One region of the Streptomyces sp. NPDC048650 genome, then DNA from elsewhere that is predicted to be linked to it. Evidence: predicted binding sites of a transcription regulator. Region 1 holds the regulator's gene; the other holds the start of a gene.
The links. The regulator HspR, encoded in region 1, represses chaperone genes until heat shock. The targets are predictions, from matches to a motif close to TTGAGNNNNNNNNNCTCAA.
Positions count from the first base shown of each region.

Region 2: a site for HspR is predicted at 7,386-7,404, ahead of lon (endopeptidase La). Genes of this name have one in related genera too.

Region 1 covers NZ_JBICVM010000010.1:184,228-193,216, reverse strand. Annotated here, with positions in the region: gene ACGFML_RS26865 (pyridoxamine 5'-phosphate oxidase family protein) at 244-648, shown strand; gene ACGFML_RS26860 (hypothetical protein) at 1,057-1,461, shown strand; gene ACGFML_RS26855 (heat shock protein transcriptional repressor HspR) at 1,557-2,009, opposite strand; gene dnaJ (molecular chaperone DnaJ) at 2,011-3,183, opposite strand; gene grpE (nucleotide exchange factor GrpE) at 3,229-3,903, opposite strand; gene dnaK (molecular chaperone DnaK) at 3,900-5,762, opposite strand; gene ACGFML_RS26835 ((Fe-S)-binding protein) at 6,061-8,328, shown strand; gene ACGFML_RS26830 (ribonuclease H) at 8,555-8,989, shown strand, end outside.
Region 2 covers NZ_JBICVM010000001.1:859,436-868,424, reverse strand. Annotated here, with positions in the region: gene ACGFML_RS04010 (nitrate- and nitrite sensing domain-containing protein) at 1-1,868, opposite strand, end outside; gene ACGFML_RS04005 (hypothetical protein) at 2,352-3,197, shown strand; gene ACGFML_RS04000 (MarR family winged helix-turn-helix transcriptional regulator) at 3,234-3,701, opposite strand; gene ACGFML_RS03995 (lysozyme) at 4,010-4,885, shown strand; gene lon (endopeptidase La) at 4,955-7,363, opposite strand; gene ACGFML_RS03985 (pentapeptide repeat-containing protein) at 7,520-8,362, opposite strand; gene ACGFML_RS03980 (rhomboid-like protein) at 8,568-8,989, opposite strand, start outside.

The DNA of each region.
Region 1 (8,989 bases):
TCCACTGCTCGCACTCGTCGTGGGCGGCTTCACCGGTCCAGCCGCCTTACCCTGCACACTGCAACGTGCGATAAGTTGAGTCTATTCCACTCAAGGCCGTTCCGGCCAAGCCCGCCCGGCCTCGCCGCGCACACACGGCGCCGGATGCGCCGCCCCCTTCCCGTACGGCCCCGGATGCCACCGGGTTCCCCCGGGGCCGCGGAACCGGCTCGCGCCCGGCCACCCGCAACTACCCTGGCCACCATGGCCCACGACCTCTCCGCCCTCACCCCCGAGTACCTCGCCTTCTGGGACGAGTACCTGATGCCGACCCTGACCACGCTGCGTACGAACGGGACACCGCATGTCGTCCCGGTGGGTGTCACCTACGACGCCGGGCAGCGGATCGCACGGGTCATCACCCGCAAGGACAGCACCAAGGTCAAGAACATCCTCGCCGCCGGGCCGGACGGGGCCACCGTCGCCGTCTGCCAGGTGGACCGTGGCCGCTGGGCGACGCTGGAGGGCATCGCGCGGGTGCGTACGGACGCGGAGTCGGTGGCCGACGCGGTCGCCCGATACGCCGGGCGGTACCGCCGCACACCGGAGCCGAACCCCGACCGCGTCATGATCGAGATCGCGGTGACCAGGGCGCTGGGCCGGGCCTGAGTCCGTACGGGCCGTCCTACGGCTCGGAGCTGGCCGAAAACGGATGGTGCGCGTCCGCCGCCTTGCGCGCACCTGGTAACCAGGAAGAAGAAATCGGCAGGCATCGAACAGTTCCGCGCTCCAAGCGGACCTCATCGACCCTCCTTCGAGCACAAGACGGCAGCCGGAGGCCCGCATGGCGCAGGCGCTGCGCAGCGCGACATCTGCTCCCCGCCGCCCAGGGCCTCCCCCTGCGTACCCGCGCGCGGAACTCTGCCCCCGGTGCGGCGGCCAGCTCGCCATCAACCAGGACGGCTGGAAGATCTGCCATGCCTGCGGATATGCCTCACCACCGGGCACAAGCCCTCCACCCCGGGGCGTCCGCGGGGGTATCGTCGCCCCCACAATCGCCACGCCCCGGAGGGCACGATGAACTCGGTCCGAGTGACGGCGATCGCCTGCCTGATGCCGCTGTCCGAGCTGGACGAGGATCCGTTTCTGGTCGACGACCGCAGCCAGCACGACATGTGCACCCAGTGGGCGGCAGCCCGTGACTACCACCTGACCTGCCGGCTCAGCCTGCACCAGCTGCGCGCCGACCACAGCGCGCTGTGGAGCGATGTCGAAGAGGGCCTGGTCGATGTGTTCGTGGTGCCCAACCGCCGTGCGCTGGAGTACGCGATCGACGGCGCCGACGACTTCAGCGCCCGGTGCTCGGCGGCGGGCGTACGCCTGGAAACCGCCGACCTGGACGAGCCGGAGTACACGCTGACGATGAAGTCCCATGTGCACCGCCGACTGTCGATGCCGACGGCCGGCTACAACGGCTGCTGAAGCCCGCACGACCACGGAAACGGCACAGGGCCGGGGAGATGTTCCCCGGCCCTGTGCCGATTCGTCTGCGCGCCGTGCCGTACGGTCGGCGCCCGCTACTCCGGGCGCTTCGGCCGCCACACGACCAGCGCACTGGTCTGCTGCACATCCTGATACGGCACCAGGTCGCGGCGGTAGGAGGCGTGCACCGCCGCCTCCCGCTGCTGCATCGCACTGGCCGCGCCCTCCACGGCGCCCTGCAGCTCGGCGACCCGCTGCTGCAGGGCCGCGACCTGGTTCTCCAGCTCGATGATGCGCTTGATGCCGGCGAGGTTGATGCCCTCGTCCTGGGACAACTGCTGCACCGTACGCAGCAGTTCGATGTCCCTGGCGGAATAGCGGCGGCCCCGCCCGGCCGTGCGGTCGGGCGAGACCAGACCCAATCGGTCGTACTGACGCAGGGTCTGCGGATGCAGGCCGGAAAGCTGAGCCGCGACGGAGATGACGTACACCGGCGACTCTTCGGTCAGTTCATATGGGTTACGACGCTGCCCGCCCCGGCTGTCCATCTCAAGCTCCCTTCGCGGCCTTGAACAGCTCCGCCCGCGGGTCGGATCCCGCGGTCGCCTCGCGATAGTTCTCCAGCGATTCCTTCGCCTTGTCGCTCAGGTCGTCGGGCACCTGCACCTCGATGGTGACCAGCAGATCACCCCGGGTGCCGTCCTTACGGGTGGCGCCCTTGCCGCGGGCCCGCATGGTACGGCCGTTGGGAGTGCCGGCCGGCAGTTTCAGCGTGACCGGCGGGCCGCCCAGCGTCGGGACCTTGATCTCGCCACCCAGCGCGGCCTCCGGGAAGGTGACCGGCACGGTGACGGTGAGGTTGTCGCCCCGGCGGCCGAACGCCGGGTGGGCGTCGACATGCACCACGACGTACAGGTCGCCCGCCGGGCCGCCCTGTTCACCGGGGCCGCCCTTGCCGCGCAGCCGGATGCGCTGCCCGTCGGAGACGCCCGCCGGGATGCGCACCTGCATGGTGCGGGCGCTCGTCGCGCGACCGCTGCCCTTGCAGACGTCGCACGGGTCCTGGGCGATCAGGCCCCGGCCCTTGCAGTCCGCACACGGATCGGTGAGCGAGAACCCGCCGCCCGCGCCCCGGCTGACCTGACCGGTGCCGACGCAGGTCGGGCAGACCCGCGGCGTGCCGTTCTTGTCGCCGGTGCCCGAGCACGACTTGCACGGCGCCTGGCTGGACATCCGCAGCGGGACCGTGGCGCCGTCGACCGCTTCGGTGAAGCTCAGCGTGACTTCGGACTCGACGTCCTGGCCCCGCCTCGGCTGGGTACGGGTACCCGCGCCGCCGCGGTTGAACAGGCCGCCGAAGACGTCCCCGAGGCCGCCGCCGAAGCCGCCGCCCTGGCCGCCCTGGGCGGTGCCCCCGAAGAGGTCGCCCAGGTCGAAGTTGAAGTTGCCGCCGCCCGCACCGGGGCCGGGCCGGAAGCCGCCGTTGCCGAACAGCGTCCGTGCCTCGTCGTACTCCTTGCGCCGCTTGGGGTCGCCCAGGACGTCGTTCGCCTCGGAGATCTCCTTGAAGCGCTCCTCGGCCTTGTCGTCGCCCTTGTTGGCGTCCGGGTGGAACTCGCGGGCGAGCTTCCGGTACGCCTTCTTGATCTCCGCTTCGGTGGCGTCCTTCGGGACGCCGAGGACCTTGTAGTAGTCCTTCTCGACGAAGTCCTTGGTGCTCATCCCCGACGTCCCTCCTTCCGCGCGGTTTCCTTGTACGCCCTCACGTCAGCCCTCGTCCGGGCCACCGTTTTCCTCGTCCGAAGCCTTGGCGTCCTCTTCCGAGGCGGACTTGACGGTCTGCGCGCCCGGCTGCGGTTCGGCGACGGCGACCCGCGCGGGGCGGATCGTTCGTTCACCGATGCGATACCCGGGCTGCAGGATCGCCACGCACGTGGTTTCCGTGACATCCGGCGCGTACGAGTGCATCAGCGCCTCGTGGATCGTCGGGTCGAAGGGCTCGCCCTCCTTGCCGAACTGCTGCAGACCCAGCTTGGCGACCACGGTCTCCAGCGATTCGGCCACCGACTTGAAGCCGCCGACCAGTTCGCCGTGCTCTCGCGCACGACCGACGTCGTCGAGGGTGGGAAGGAGCTCGGACAGGACGTTCGCCGCGGCGATCTCCTTGACCGTGACCCGGTCCCGTTCCACCCGACGGCGGTAGTTCTGGTACTCCGCCTGGAGCCGCTGGAGGTCCGAGGTGCGCTCGTTGAGCGCCGTCCGTACCTGGTCCAGCTGCGCCGTCAGCGCCGTGTCCTGGGCGTCTCGGGTGCTGTCACTGGCGTCCCCGGCCGGGGCCGAGCCCGCCTTCTCGGCGGACTCGGCTTCCTGCGCCGCATCTTCGGGAGCGGCGTCGGAGGGGACGTCAGGCTTCTCGTCGAAGCCCGGGGTCTCCTCCGTCACGCGGCACCGTCCTTCTTGGGCTTCTCGTCGTCGACGATCTCGGCGTCCACGACGTCGTCCTCGGCCTTGGCCTGCTCACCGGCGGCACCAGCGGCACCCTCGGCGCCCTCGGCGCCACCGGCGGCCTGGGCATCGGCATACAGGGCCTGGCCCAGCTTCTGCGAGACGGCCGCGACCTTCTCGGTGGCGGTGCGGATCTCGGCCGTGTCCTCGCCCTTGAGCTCCTCCTTCAGCTCATTGACGGCTTCCTCGACCTCGGTCTTGACCTCACCGGGGACCTTGTCCTCGTTGTCCTTGAGAAACTTCTCGGTCTGGTAGACGAGCTGCTCGGCCTGGTTGCGGGTCTCGGCGGCCTCGCGGCGCTTGGTGTCCTCGTCCGCGTACTGCTCGGCCTCCTGACGCATCCGGTCGACCTCGTCCTTCGGCAGCGAGGAGCCGCCGGTGACGGTCATCTTCTGCTCCTTGCCCGTGCCCAGGTCCTTCGCGGTCACGTGCATGATGCCGTTGGCGTCGATGTCGAAGGAGACCTCGATCTGCGGGACCCCGCGCGGGGCCGGCGGCAGGCCGGTCAGCTCGAACATCCCGAGCTTCTTGTTGTACGCCGCGATCTCGCGCTCGCCCTGGTAGACCTGGATCTGCACCGACGGCTGGTTGTCCTCGGCCGTCGTGAAGATCTCGGACCGCTTGGTCGGGATCGTGGTGTTGCGCTCGATGAGCTTGGTCATGATGCCGCCCTTGGTCTCGATACCGAGGGACAGCGGGGTGACGTCCAGCAGGAGGACGTCCTTGACGTCACCCTTGAGGACACCGGCCTGGAGGGTGGCGCCGCGGGCGACGACCTCGTCCGGGTTGACGCCCTTGTTGGCGTCCTTGCCGCCGGTCAGCTCCTTCACGAGCTCGGCGACGGCCGGCATACGGGTCGAGCCGCCGACCAGGACCACGTGGTCGATCTCGGACAGGTTGATACCCGCGTCCTTGATGACGTTGTGGAACGGGGTCTTGCAGCGCTCCAGGAGGTCCGCGGTCAGCTGCTGGAACTGGGCCCGGGTGAGCTTCTCGTCCAGGTGCAGCGGGCCCTCGGCGGACGCCGTGATGTAGGGCAGGTTGATCGTGGTCTCGGTGGACGAGGACAGCTCGATCTTGGCCTTCTCGGCGGCCTCGCGGAGGCGCTGGAGGGCCATCTTGTCCTTGGCCAGGTCGACGCCGTGGCCGTTCTGGAACTGCTTGACCAGGTAGTCGACGACGCGCTGGTCCCAGTCGTCACCACCGAGGTGGTTGTCACCGTTGGTGGCCTTCACCTCGACGACGCCGTCGCCGATCTCCAGCAGCGAGACGTCGAAGGTGCCGCCACCGAGGTCGAAGACCAGAATGGTCTGGTCTTCCTTCTCGAGGCCGTAGGCCAGCGCCGCGGCGGTCGGCTCGTTGACGATCCGCAGGACGTTGAGGCCCGCGATCTCGCCGGCCTCCTTGGTGGCCTGGCGCTCGGAGTCGTTGAAGTAGGCGGGGACGGTGATGACCGCGTCCACAACCTTCTCGCCCAGGTACGACTCGGCGTCACGCTTGAGCTTCTGCAGGATGAAGGCGCTCATCTGCTGCGGGTTGAAGCCCTTGCCGTCGATGTCGATCTTCCAGTCGGTGCCCATGTGGCGCTTGACCGACCGGATGGTCCTGTCGACGTTGGTGACCGCCTGGCGCTTCGCCACCTCGCCGACCAGCACCTCGCCGTTCTTGGCGAAGGCGACGACGGACGGCGTGGTCCTGGCGCCCTCGGCGTTGGTGATGACGGTGGGCTCACCGCCTTCGAGAACACTGACGACGGAGTTCGTCGTGCCCAGGTCGATGCCGACCGCACGTGCCATTTCAATTCCTCCAGCTGACTTGAGTGGAACAGGCTCAAGAGTGCAGCACGGAAGAAATCCTGTCAACAGAGCTGAGCCTTGGGCGCTCAAGTTTTATGTCGCTCTTATCGTCACCGGGACTCCTCCCCGAAGGAGCGGGGCGCACACAGGGTTGCCTTCGCGACGCAGATCACCGGTCAGGCGGCTTCATGGCGCCGGGGAGAATGGGTAACCTCAGCCGCAGACCAAAAAAGTTACCGCTTAGTAGTCCCGCTCGGATTGCTCAGTTTTCCGCTCTCGCAGGTTCGAGGAGCCCCCAATGCAACTCGCCGCGATCATCGTGTCGCTGGTCCTGATCGTGGTCGGCGTGGCGCTGTTCGGCCGCGCCCTCCTGCAGATCTACCGCTTCGTACGGCTCGGCCAGCCCGTACCCGCCGGCACCAGGACCGACGAGCCCGCGCAACGCACGGTCACGGTGGTCAAGGAGTTCCTCGGCCACACCCGGATGAACCGCTGGGGCATCGTCGGCGTGGCGCACTGGTTCGTGGCGGTGGGCTTCTTCTCCCTGCTGCTGACGATCGTCAACGCCATCGGCCAGCTCTTCAAGGCCGACTGGATCCTGCCGATCATCGGCGAGTGGGCGCCGTACAACGTCTTCGTCGAGTTCCTCGGCCTGATGACCGCGCTCGGCATCCTGACCCTGATCGTCATCCGGCAGCTGAGCAAGCCGGGGAAGGCGGGCCGCAAGTCCCGCTTCGCGGGCTCCAACTTCGGCCAGGCCTACTTCGTCGAGGCCGTCATCCTCATCGTCGGCATCTGCATCGTGACGCTGCACGCCCTGGAGGGCGCCCAGCACCACGTGGCGGGCTACGAAGCCTCGTTCTTCGCCTCGTACCCGCTGGTCGCGTGGTTCAAGGGGATGAGCGTCGCCACCCTGCAGAACCTGACGTACGTCTTCGCGCTGATCAAGATCGCGACGTCCTTCATCTGGATGATCACGGTCGCGCTCAAGACCGACATGGGTGTCGCCTGGCACCGCTTCCTGGCCTTCCCCAACATCTGGTTCAAGCGCGAGGCGGACGGCGACGTCGCGCTGGGCGCGCTGCAGCCGATGACCAGCGAAGGCACGCCGATCGACTTCGAGGACCCGGGCGAGGACGACCAGTTCGGCGTCTCGCAGATCGAGCACTTCTCCTGGAAGGGCATCCTCGACTTCTCCACCTGCACCGAGTGCGGCCGCTGCCAGTCGCAGTGCCCGGCCTGGAACACCGGCAAGCCGCTGTCGCCCAAGCTGCTGATCATGGCGCTGCGCGACCACGCGCACGCCAAGGCGCCGTACCTCCTCGCCGGCGGCGGCAAGGACGACGAGGGCAACGAGAAGGCCACCGCCGAGCAGCTCGCCGACGTGCCCGCGGCCGCGCTGGCCGAGGCCGAGCGCCCCCTGGTCGGCACCCTCGAGGAGAACGGTGTCATCGACCCGGACGTCCTGTGGTCCTGCACCACCTGCGGCGCCTGCGTCGAGCAGTGCCCGGTCGACATCGAGCACATCGACCACATCGTCGACATGCGCCGCTACCAGGTGATGATCGAGTCCTCGTTCCCGTCCGAGGCGGGCACGATGCTCAAGAACCTGGAGAAGAAGGGCAACCCCTGGGGCCTGGCCAAGAAGCAGCGCCTCGCCTGGACCAAGGAGGTCGACTTCGAGGTCCCGGTCGTCGGCCAGGACATCGAGGACCTCACCGAGGTCGAGTACCTCTACTGGGTGGGCTGCGCCGGTGCCCTGGAGGACCGCGCCAAGAAGACCACCAAGGCCTTCGCCGAGCTGCTGCACATCGCGGGCGTGAAGTTCGCGATCATGGGCGGCGACGAGAAGTGCACCGGTGACTCGCCGCGCCGCCTGGGCAACGAATTCCTCTTCCAGCAGCTCGGCGCGGAGAACGTCGCCACGCTGAACGCGGCGTTCGGTGAGGATGACGAGGACGAGTCGACCAAGAAGCCGAAGTCGTCGAAGAAGATCGTCGCGACCTGCCCGCACTGCTTCAACACCATCGCGAACGAGTACCCCCAGCTGGGCGGCGAGTACGAGGTCATCCACCACACCCAGCTGCTCCAGCACCTGGTGGACGAGGGCAAGCTCACCCCCGTCACCCCGGTCGAGGGTCTGATCACCTACCACGACCCCTGCTACCTGGGCCGCCACAACAAGGTCTACACCCCGCCGCGCGAGATCATCGCCAAGGTGCCGGGCCTGCGGAACGAGGAGATGCACCGCCACAAGGAGCGCGGCTTCTGCTGTGGCGCCGGCGGTGCCCGCATGTGGATGGAAGAGCGGATCGGCAAGCGCATCAACAACGAGCGCGTCGACGAGGCACTGTCGCTGAACCCCGACATCGTCTCGACGGCCTGCCCCTTCTGCCTCGTCATGCTCACCGACTCCGTCAACGGCAAGAAGAACGACGGCAAGGCGAAGGAATCCATCCAGGTCGTCGACGTGGCCCAGCTGCTGCTGGACTCCGTCAGGACCCCGGCCGACCCGTCGGACGCCGCGGAGTCCGAGGACGCCCCGGAGCCCGAGCCGGTGAAGTAGCGCCGCTCGCCCACCGTTACGGCCGGTCCCGCCAGGCGCGGGGCCGGCCGTCGGCATGAGGGCCGGGAGCCCCTGCGAGCCCGGGGGCTCCCGTTCCCGGCCAGGAGCGCCCCCGGCGGATGCGCACGCCGGGCCACGGGCAGCCACGCGGACGGCGGCGAGAGCGGCGGCGAGAGCGGCGGCGAGAGCGGCGGGCGCGGCTTCGCCCGGCGCCCGGGGGCCTGGCATCATCGCCCGCATGGCTGAACGCGTGATCGCCGCTTGCGACGGCGCCTCGAAGGGAAACCCAGGGCCCGCGGGCTGGGCATGGGTCATCGGCGACGACGCGGGAACCGTCACCCGCTGGGAGGCCGGCCCGCTCGGCACCGCCACCAACAACGTCGCGGAACTCACCGCGCTGGAGCGCCTGCTGGCGTCCACCGATCCGGCCGCACCGACGGAGATCCGGATGGACTCCCAGTACGCGATGAAGGCCGTCACCACCTGGCTGCCCGGCTGGAAGCGCAAGGGGTGGAAGACCTCGGCGGGCAAGCCGGTCGCCAACCAGGAACTCGTGATGCGCATCGACGCACTGCTCACCGGGCGCCCCGTGGAGTTCACGTACGTGCCCGCGCACCAGGTGGACGGCGACCCGCTCAACGACTTCGCCGACCGCGCCGCG
Region 2 (8,989 bases), on a different contig from region 1:
CAGCCGGACAGCTCGACATGGGCGTTGGGGGGCGAGAACGCCGTGGCGTTCTCCAGGAGTTCGGCGACCAGGTGGCTGAGGTCGTCCGCGGCGAACCCGGCGACCTGGGAGTGCGGCGGCAGCGACTGGACGAGCACCCGCTCGTAGCGCTCGATCTCGCTGATGGCGGCGCGCAGCACGTCCAACAGCGGCACCGGGCCCGGGTGGCTGTTGCCGTGCTGTTCGGCGCCGGCCAGGACCAGGAGGTTCTCGCTGTTGCGGCGCATCCGCGCGGCGAAGTGGTCCAGCTTGAAGAGGGTCTGCAGCCGGTCCGGGTCCTGTTCGCCCTCCTCCATCGACTCGATGACCCCCAGCTGGCGTTCGACCAGGCCCAGGGTGCGCAGCGAGAGGCTGACGAACCGGCCGTGCACGCCGGAGCGCAGGGCGGCCAACCGCTCGTTGAGGTCGGCGATCTCCGTGTGGAGTTCCGCGGCCTGCTCCTGGAACACCTCGCGCTCGGCGACCAGCCGCTGCCGGCCGCTGATCAGCCGCTTGCGCTCACCCGTCCACTCCTCGTTCTTCCTCGCCAGTTCGCCGACCCGGGCGTGCAGCGTGTTGACGGAACGTACGGCGGCGGCGAACTCGTCGTTGCGTCCCGTGTAGCCGATGGGATCCTCGTGGGCCGGGTCCTCGGCGACCCGCTTGGCGCCGATCCGCAGCGCGGCCAGCGGCTGGGTCATGGTGCGGGCGGCCCAGACGCCGGCGCCGACGGCCAGCAGCAGGCAGAGCCCCTCCAGACCGATACGGATCTCCAGCGCCGTCACGTCGTCGTCGCGCAGCGCGCCGAGCCGCTGGATGTCGGCCGTGGCCGTCGCGGACTCGACGCCGCGCATCAGCCCGACCCGGGTGGTGAGCGTGGACTGCACCCGCGCGCGGTTGAGCCGCAGGTCGGCGGCGTCCAGGCGGGGCTGGTCGGTGAGCCGGGTCAGATACCGCTCGGCGGTGGTGACGTCGCCGCCGGTGACGGTGCGGTCGTAGCGCTCGCGGGCGCCGTCGCCGGCCAGCTGCGCGAAGTCGCCCAGGGCGCTCTGTTCGCGCAGATGCGCCACCTGCGCGGCGGCGGTCAGCCGGGGCTGCGCCCCGCCCGCGCCCAGCGCGGCCAGCAGCAGGCCGCGGGTGCCGGCGGCCTGGTCGACGGCGCGGCCGAGGGTGGGCAGCGCGCGGGTGCCGGCGTCCGCGGCGTCCGCGCGGGCGGGCAGCCCGCGGGCGATGTCGTCGCTGATCGCGCCGAGCGCCTGGACGGCCTCGGTGTACGTGGCGTAGGTCTCCTCGGGGGTGCCGGGGCCGGTCAGCGCCTGACGGCGGGTCTGCTGGAGCCCGCCCAGGAGCTTGTCGGCGGCGGCGAACGCCTCGGTGTCCGCGGCGGTGTCGCCGGCCTCCTGGCGCAGCTCCTTGATCTGCCGGTCCACCCGGCTGCGCTGGGCGGCCGTCTCCGGGGCGGGGGCGCCGGCCCGGACGTTCGGCCGGGCGCCGGTGCGGTTGACCGTGCCGGTGCCGCGGCCGGCGGCCACGTACGCGGTCATCGCGTCGCGCTCGTCGGCGAGGGAGTGCGCGAGCCCGATGGCGCGCGCGTTCAAGTCGGCCAGGTCGACCAGCCGCTGGGAGCTCTGGGCGTCGTCGGCCGCCGTGGCGACGGCGGGGGCGCCGGCTCCGAGGACGGCCGCGGCCACCACCGCGACGGCCCCGACGAGCCGATTGCGTACCCGTGCGGGACGCCGTCCCGTACGGACCGTGTCGTCCGCCGTGCCCGCGCCGGGTCCCGTGCCCGGGCCCGCAGCCGAACCGGCCGGTGACCCCGGCTTCCCTGCGCCGCCTCGAAGCCGCTTCATCCGCACCGCTGCTCGCATTCCTGTCTCGCCTGCGCACACCGTGTGGCGGCGCCGACCCGGCTCGCTCTCCGCCCGTGGAGGGGACCTGCGCGAAAACCGCAGCAGCGCACTCTTCCGCGAAGGGAAAACAGCCCGGCTCTGCGCGGCGCGACGATCGTCCCGGTCTTGCCCCATTGATCCGGGCAACGACCATTCCACCGGCTCCGCGCAGTGGCTCGGCAACACCTGCCCGGCCACCTGAAGGAGTGAACATCAATCGTTGTTTGGCCATCAACTTCCGTCCACCGGCCGGGACGGGCGCGGCGGGGGCCGGCCCCGGGACGGGTTTGGAGATGCGACCCGGCCCTGGAAAGATGCCCGCCCGCACCCGGCCCGGCCCGCGGCCCGCGCCTCCCCCCGCGGCGTTGAGCTGCCGCTTTGCCGCCCACCCGGGCACCGGCCCGGCCCGCGCGCCCCGCTCCGCCCCTCCGGCAGACTTTCGGCATGCGCATCGAACTCGCCACCGAGCCCGGCGATCCCCAACGCCCAAACGAGGACCACGCGTCGGTCGCCCTGCCCGCCGCCGGCCAGGGCGGGGCGCTGGTCCTGCTGGACGGCGTGACGCCCCCGGAGGAGGACTACGGCTGCGTCCACCCGGTGGCGTGGTTCACCGCGCGACTCGGGGGCGCAATGCTCGAACTGTCTGTTTCACACCGGGATATGACGCTCGCTGAGGCCCTCGCCGCGGCCATCTCCCGGACGGCCGACGCCCACCGAGGCACCTGTGACCTTTCTCACGCGCGCACTCCACAGGCAACTGTCGTCGCCGCACGGTGGTCAGGGGCGACCGTCGAGCATCTGGTGCTGTCCGATTCCGTACTGCTCCTGGAGCACCCGGACGGATCGGTACATCCGGTACTGGACGCCCGGCTGGACGAACTGCCCCCGGTCGTCCGCGCCCAGCGGGACGCCGTACGGTCGCTGCCCCGCGGGTCGGTCGAACGCGCCGCCGCCGGCCGGGAGTACGGCCGGGCGGTGGAGGCGCTGCGCAACGCCGAGGGCGGCTTCTTCACCGCGGCCGCCGATCCGGCCGTGGCCGCCCGGGCGGTGACGGGGAGTACGCCGCGCCCCGAGGTCCGTTCGCTGACGGCGCTGAGCGACGGGGCGGGCCGCTGGGTCGAGGTGTTCCGCGAGGGATCCTGGGCGCAGTGCGCGGCGCTGGTGTCCGGGCAGGGGCCGCAGGCGCTGATCGACCGGGTCCGGGCGGCGGAGGCGGCGGATCCGCAGGGCGCGGCGTATCCGAGGGGCAAGGCACGGGACGATGCCTCGGTGATCTTTGTGGCGCCGTGACAAGCCGGCCCCGGGGGGCGGGGCCGGCCCGGGGCGTCACCCCTCGTCCCCCTCCTGTTCCGCGTTGAGGCGGTTCAGGAGTCGGGCCAGTTCGGCGACCTCGGGGCGCTCCCAGGAGGCGAGCCGGCGGGCGTAGCGGGCGCGGCGGGCGGTGCGGACGCGGGTGAAGCGCTCCCGGCCCTCGTCGGTGATCCGCACCAGGACCGCCCGTCCGTCGGCGGGGTCCGGTTCGCGGGCGACGAGGCCGAGCTTCTCCAGGGCGTGCAGCTGGCGGCTCATGGTGGCCTTGCCGACCCCGAAGTAGGCGGCGAGTTCGGTGGCACGCTGCGCACCCGCGTCGGCCAGCCGGACGAGCAGCCCGTAGGCGGCCGGCTCCAGGTCGGGGTGGACCTCGCGCGCCAGCTCACCGGACGAGGCGCGGGCGCGGCGGAGGAACACCGCCAACTCCCTCTCCAGGGAGAGGAAGACGTGGTCCACACCAGTTTGTTCGCCGTCCGCCGGCATTCCGTCGGCTCCGGTGTTGTGCACGTCAGCGCCCTTTCCCGCTTTCCCCGTCCTGAAAGTTTCCTTCACCGACGGCCGAAGCCGCAGCTGGGCCAGTATTTCGCAGGATTAGACCAACGGCAGCCCCGTCACCCTCTATTGTCCCATCGGTCTACGCGCGTATCGTTTTTCATGGCATGGCCACACCAAGTTGTTATCCGTGCCCTGCCGTCGGGTATCTCTCGCACAACCCCCCACCGACCCCTCAGGTCCCCGGACCTTCCCCCTCAGGTCACTCACCGAGATCCTCGAGATCTACGGAGGCACGTATGCCCGTGCTCAGATCCAGCACCCCCCACCGCTCCCCCACCTCCCGGCCCGCCCGGTCCCTGGCCACCGCGGCCGGGGTCCTCGTCGCGGTCCTCTCGCTCCTGACGGGCACGGTCGGCACCGCGGGTGCCGCGGCCCCCCGGTATGCGCCGGAACCCGTCCATCCGGCCCAGGACTGGGCCGGCTCCCAGATCGCCAAACACGAGGGGACGGCGCCCGGTACGGCTCCGTCACCACCCGCGCTGGCCGCGTCCGTCGAGGGTGTCGACGTCAGCAGCCACAACGGCAACGTCGCCTGGTCGACGCTCTGGTCCAGCGGGGTCCGCTTCGCCTACACCAAGGCGACGGAGTCCACCAGTTACACCAACCCGTACTTCGCGCAGCAGTACAACGGCGCCTACAGCGCCGGCATGATCCGCGGCGCCTACCACTTCGCCACCCCCGACACCTCCAGCGGCGCCGCCCAGGCCAACTACTTCGTCGACCACGGCGGCGGCTGGTCCAAGGACGGCAAGACGCTGCCCGGGGCGCTCGACATGGAGTACAACCCCTACGGCGCGACCTGCTACGGCCTGAGCGCGGCCGGGCTGGTCAACTGGATGAAGGACTGGTTCGCGACCTACAAGGCGCGCACCGGCCGGGACGCCGTCATCTACACCTCCACCAGTTGGTGGCAGCAGTGCACCGGCAACTCCACGGCCTTCGGTGCCGTCCACCCGCTGTGGGTCCCCCGCTACGGCTCGTCGGTCGGCGAACTCCCGGCCGGCTGGGGCTTCCACACCATCTGGCAGTACACCTCCAGCGGCCCGACGGTCGGCGACCACAACCGCTTCAACGGCGCAATGGACCGGCTCCAGGCCCTGGCCAACGGCTGAGCGGGCCAAGGCCGGCCCGTCCCCGGTGGGAGGGACGGGCCGGCCTCCGCCGGGCGGCGGGCGCCGCCCTCAGGCCACGACGGGGGCCTTGGGCTCCGCGCCGCTGGACGCCGGGACCAGCGCCAGTGCCAACACCTGCCGCACGTCCGAGACCGGGTGCACCTCCAGATCCTTGAGGACCTCGGCCGGGACGTCGTCCAGATCCGGCTCGTTGCGCTGGGGGATGACCACCGTGGTGATCCCCGCCCGGTGCGCGGCGAGCAGCTTCTGCTTGACGCCGCCGATCGGCAGCACCCGCCCGGTCAGCGACACCTCACCCGTCATCGCCACGTCCGGCCGGACCTGGCGGCCCGACAGGAGCGAGGCCAGGGCGGTCGTCATCGTCACCCCCGCGCTCGGCCCGTCCTTGGGGACGGCACCGGCCGGTACGTGCAGATGCACTCCGCGCTCCTTGAGGTCGGCGACCGGCAGCTCCAGCTCCGCACCGTGCGAACGGAGGAACGAGAGCGCGATGTGCGCCGACTCCTTCATGACGTCGCCGAGCTGGCCGGTCAGCTGGAGTCCGGAGCCACCGGTCTCCGGGTCGGCCAGTGACGCCTCCACATAGAGCACGTCGCCGCCCGCGCCGGTGACCGCGAGGCCGGTGACCACGCCGGGCACCGCTGTGCGCCGCTCGGCCGGGTCCTGGGCGGACTCCGGGGTGTGGTGCGGCCGCCCGATCAGCGGGCGCAGCTGGTCCGCACCCACCGTGAACGGCAGCTCCCGCTCGCCCAGTTCGTGCTGGGCGGCGACCTTGCGCAGCAGCCGGGCGACCGACCGCTCCAGGTTCCGTACGCCGGCCTCGCGGGTGTACTCGCCCGCCAGCCTGCGCAGCGCGTCGTCCGCCAGCGTCACCTCGCCGGGCTCCAGACCGGCTCGCTCCAGCTGGCGCGGCAGCAGGTGGTCCCGGGCGATGACGACCTTCTCGTCCTCGGTGTAGCCGTCCAGCCGGACCAGCTCCATCCGGTCGAGCAGCGGCTCGGGAATGGCTTCCAGGACGTTGGCGGTGGCCAGGAAGACCACGTCGCTGAGGTCCAGTTCGACCTCCAGGTAGTGGTCGCGGAAGGTGTGGTTCTGCGCCGGGTCCAGGACCTCCAGGAGGGCGGCCGCCGGGTCGCCCCGGAAGTCGGAGCCCACCTTGTCGATCTCGTCGAGCAGCACCACCGGGTTCATCGACCCGGCCTCCTTGACGGCCCGGACGATCCGGCCGGGCAGCGCGCCGACGTAGGTGCGCCGGTGGCCGCGGATCTCCGCCTCGTCCCGGACACCGCCGAGCGCGACCCGGACGAACTTGCGGCCCATGGCCCGCGCGACGGACTCACCGAGCGAGGTCTTGCCGACACCGGGCGGCCCGACCAGCGCCAGCACCGCGCCGCCGCGCCGTCCGCCGACCAGCCCCAGCCCGCGCTCCGCCCGGCGCTTGCGCACCGCCAGATACTCGGTGATCCGCTCCTTGACGTCCTGGAGTCCGGCGTGGTCCGCGTCCAGGACCTCCTTGGCCCCGGCGATGTCGTAGGCGTCCTCGGTCCGTTCGTTCCACGGCAGTTCCAGGACGGTGTCCAGCCAGGTGCGGATCCAGGAACCCTCGGGGCTCTGGTCGCTGGAGCGCTCCAGCTTGTCGACCTCCTTGAGGGCGGCCTTGCGGACGTCCTCGGGCAGGTCGGCGGCCTCCACCCGGGCGCGGTAGTCGTCGCCCTCGTCCTCCGGGTCGCCGTTCAGTTCGGCGAGCTCCTTGCGCACCGCCTCCATCTGGCGGCGCAGCAGGAACTCCCGCTGCTGCTTGTCGACGCCCTCCTGGACGTCCTTGGCGATGGACTCGGCGACATCCTGCTCGGCGAGATGCTCGCGCAGGATGTCGGTGGCGGCCTTCAGCCGGGCGACCGGGTCGACGGTCTCCAGCAGCCGCACCTTCTGTTCAACCGTCAGGAACGGCAGATAGCCGGAGTTGTCGGCGAGCGCGGAGACCTCGTCGATGCCCTGGACGCGGTCCACCACCTGCCAGGCGCCGCGCTTGCGCAGCCAGCTGGTGGCCAGCGCCTTGTATTCGGTGACGAACTCGCCGACCGAGCCGGGCAGCGGGGAGGGCACGTCCTCGGTGACGGTGGTCCCCTCCACCCACAGCGCGGCGCCGGGTCCGGTTGTGCCGGAGCCGATCCGCACCCGGCCGAGCCCGCGGATCAGCGCGCCGGGGTCGCCGTCGGACAGCCGCCCGACCTGCTCGATCCGGCCGAGCGTGCCGATTCCCGGGTAGTTCCCGTCGACCCGGGGCACAAGCAGCACCTGCGGCTTGTTACCCGAGGAGGCGGCGGCCTGTGCCGCCTCCACCGCGGCGCGGACCTCCGCGTCGGACAGGTCCAGGGGCACCACCATGCCGGGCAGTACGACCTCGTCATCGAGGGGCAGCACGGGCAGAGTGAGCGGTGTGGACGTCGTTGCCATGATCTCCCCTTCGGCAAACAAGTTGAGCTTTACCCACTCAATGCAGCGGGGGCAGGAGATGTTCCCCGGCGCCTGTTCGCCCTCAGCGATCGGGCCGCCCCCGACCGTGCGGACCCCGTCGCTACGTCCTCGACGTGCTCGACCTCCTTGACGTGCTCAGGCGGCCGGCCAGTGAGCGGGACGGCCGAGCGCGTCCGGCAGCAGCGTGGTGGCGTCGCCCCTGGCGGCGTCGAGTTGAGCCCGGGTCAGGAAGATGCTGTCGGTCAGGTCCGCGCCGCGCAGGTCGGCGTCCCGCAGATCGGCGCCGATCAGGTCGGCGGACCGCAGGTCGGCGCCCCGCAGGTCCGCGGCGATCAGGCAGGCTCCGCGCAGGCTGGCGCCCCGCAGATCCGCCCCCTTCAGCCGGGCCCCGAAGAGATCGGCACCGCGCCGGTCCTTCTTGCGGCCGGGGATCTCGGCCCGTACGAGCTCGCTGGCCCGCAGCAGCAGCGCGTTGACCTCGGCGCGGTGCGCGGGCACGTCCAGCGCGGTCAGTTCCGCGGCGCTGCCCCGGGTGAGCCGCTCGGTGTCGGCCAGCGCGCGCCGCAGGTCGGCGTGGGCCGGGCGGGCGTCCGGCAGGGCCAGCGCCTCGGCGAGGTACCACAGCAGCTCGTGCAGCTGCCGCATGACGGGGAAGACCTCGAACATCTGCCGGGCGGTGCCCGGTGCCCGGCGCCAGTCCTCGCCGCCGAAGGTGACCTGGGAGACCTTCTGTCCGGCGCCGAAGCAGTCGAAGACCGTGCAGCCGGAGAAGCCGCGCTCGCGCAGGTCGGTGTGGATGCCGCAGCGGAAGTCGGTCCGCAGGTTCGGACAGGGCCGGCCGGCGTCCTTGTCGATGGCGAAGTCCGCCGAGGCCGCGAACGGCAGCGCGACGCAGCACAGCCCGAAGCAGCTGCCGCAGTCGGACAACAGGTCGAGCTCGGTGGCTCCGGGGGCGGGGCGAGGGCTGTCGTGGGTCACGGCGGTCGGCTCCTGGGGCGGCGTGGGGCGGGGCCGCCATTCTCCCAGGCGGCCGGGGGCGGGTGACCGGATCGGGTGCCCGCCGCTGCCGCTGCGCGTGCGCCGCACCGGCGTTGTCAGTGGCCGGTCCCGGCACGGGGGCCGGGGAGCGTCCGGTCCTCGCGCGAGAGCGGCGAGCCGCTGGGCCGCCGGAGGGCCGGCAGGCTCACGCCGACCGCAGCCGGGTGCGCGCCGCCCGCCACCGGCGCAGCAGGGGCCAGCTCGCCGCACCGAGGGCGAGCGAGAGGAGATGGCCCCAGTCGGTCATCGGGTCGGCGTAGGCGAGCAGGCCGGTGACCGCCAGATAGCCGGCGCCGGCCAGCAGCAGCCGGCGCGGCCACGGCGGGAGCAGCCCGGCGACGGCCCCGACGCAGGTCATCACGCCGAAGCTGATGCCGTAGTCGAGGCGCTGGAGGGAGCTGTCGGGCAGCGCTCCGGCGGCGACCGAGAAGCCGACGGGCAGTTCGGTCGCGAGGGTGGCCAGCGCATGGCCGCCGAAGAAGACCGCGGCGGCGCGCAGGCCGCCGATCCGCCGCTCCAGAGCGGTGAGGACGAAGAGGAGGGCGACGGCGTAGCCGGAGGTCAGCC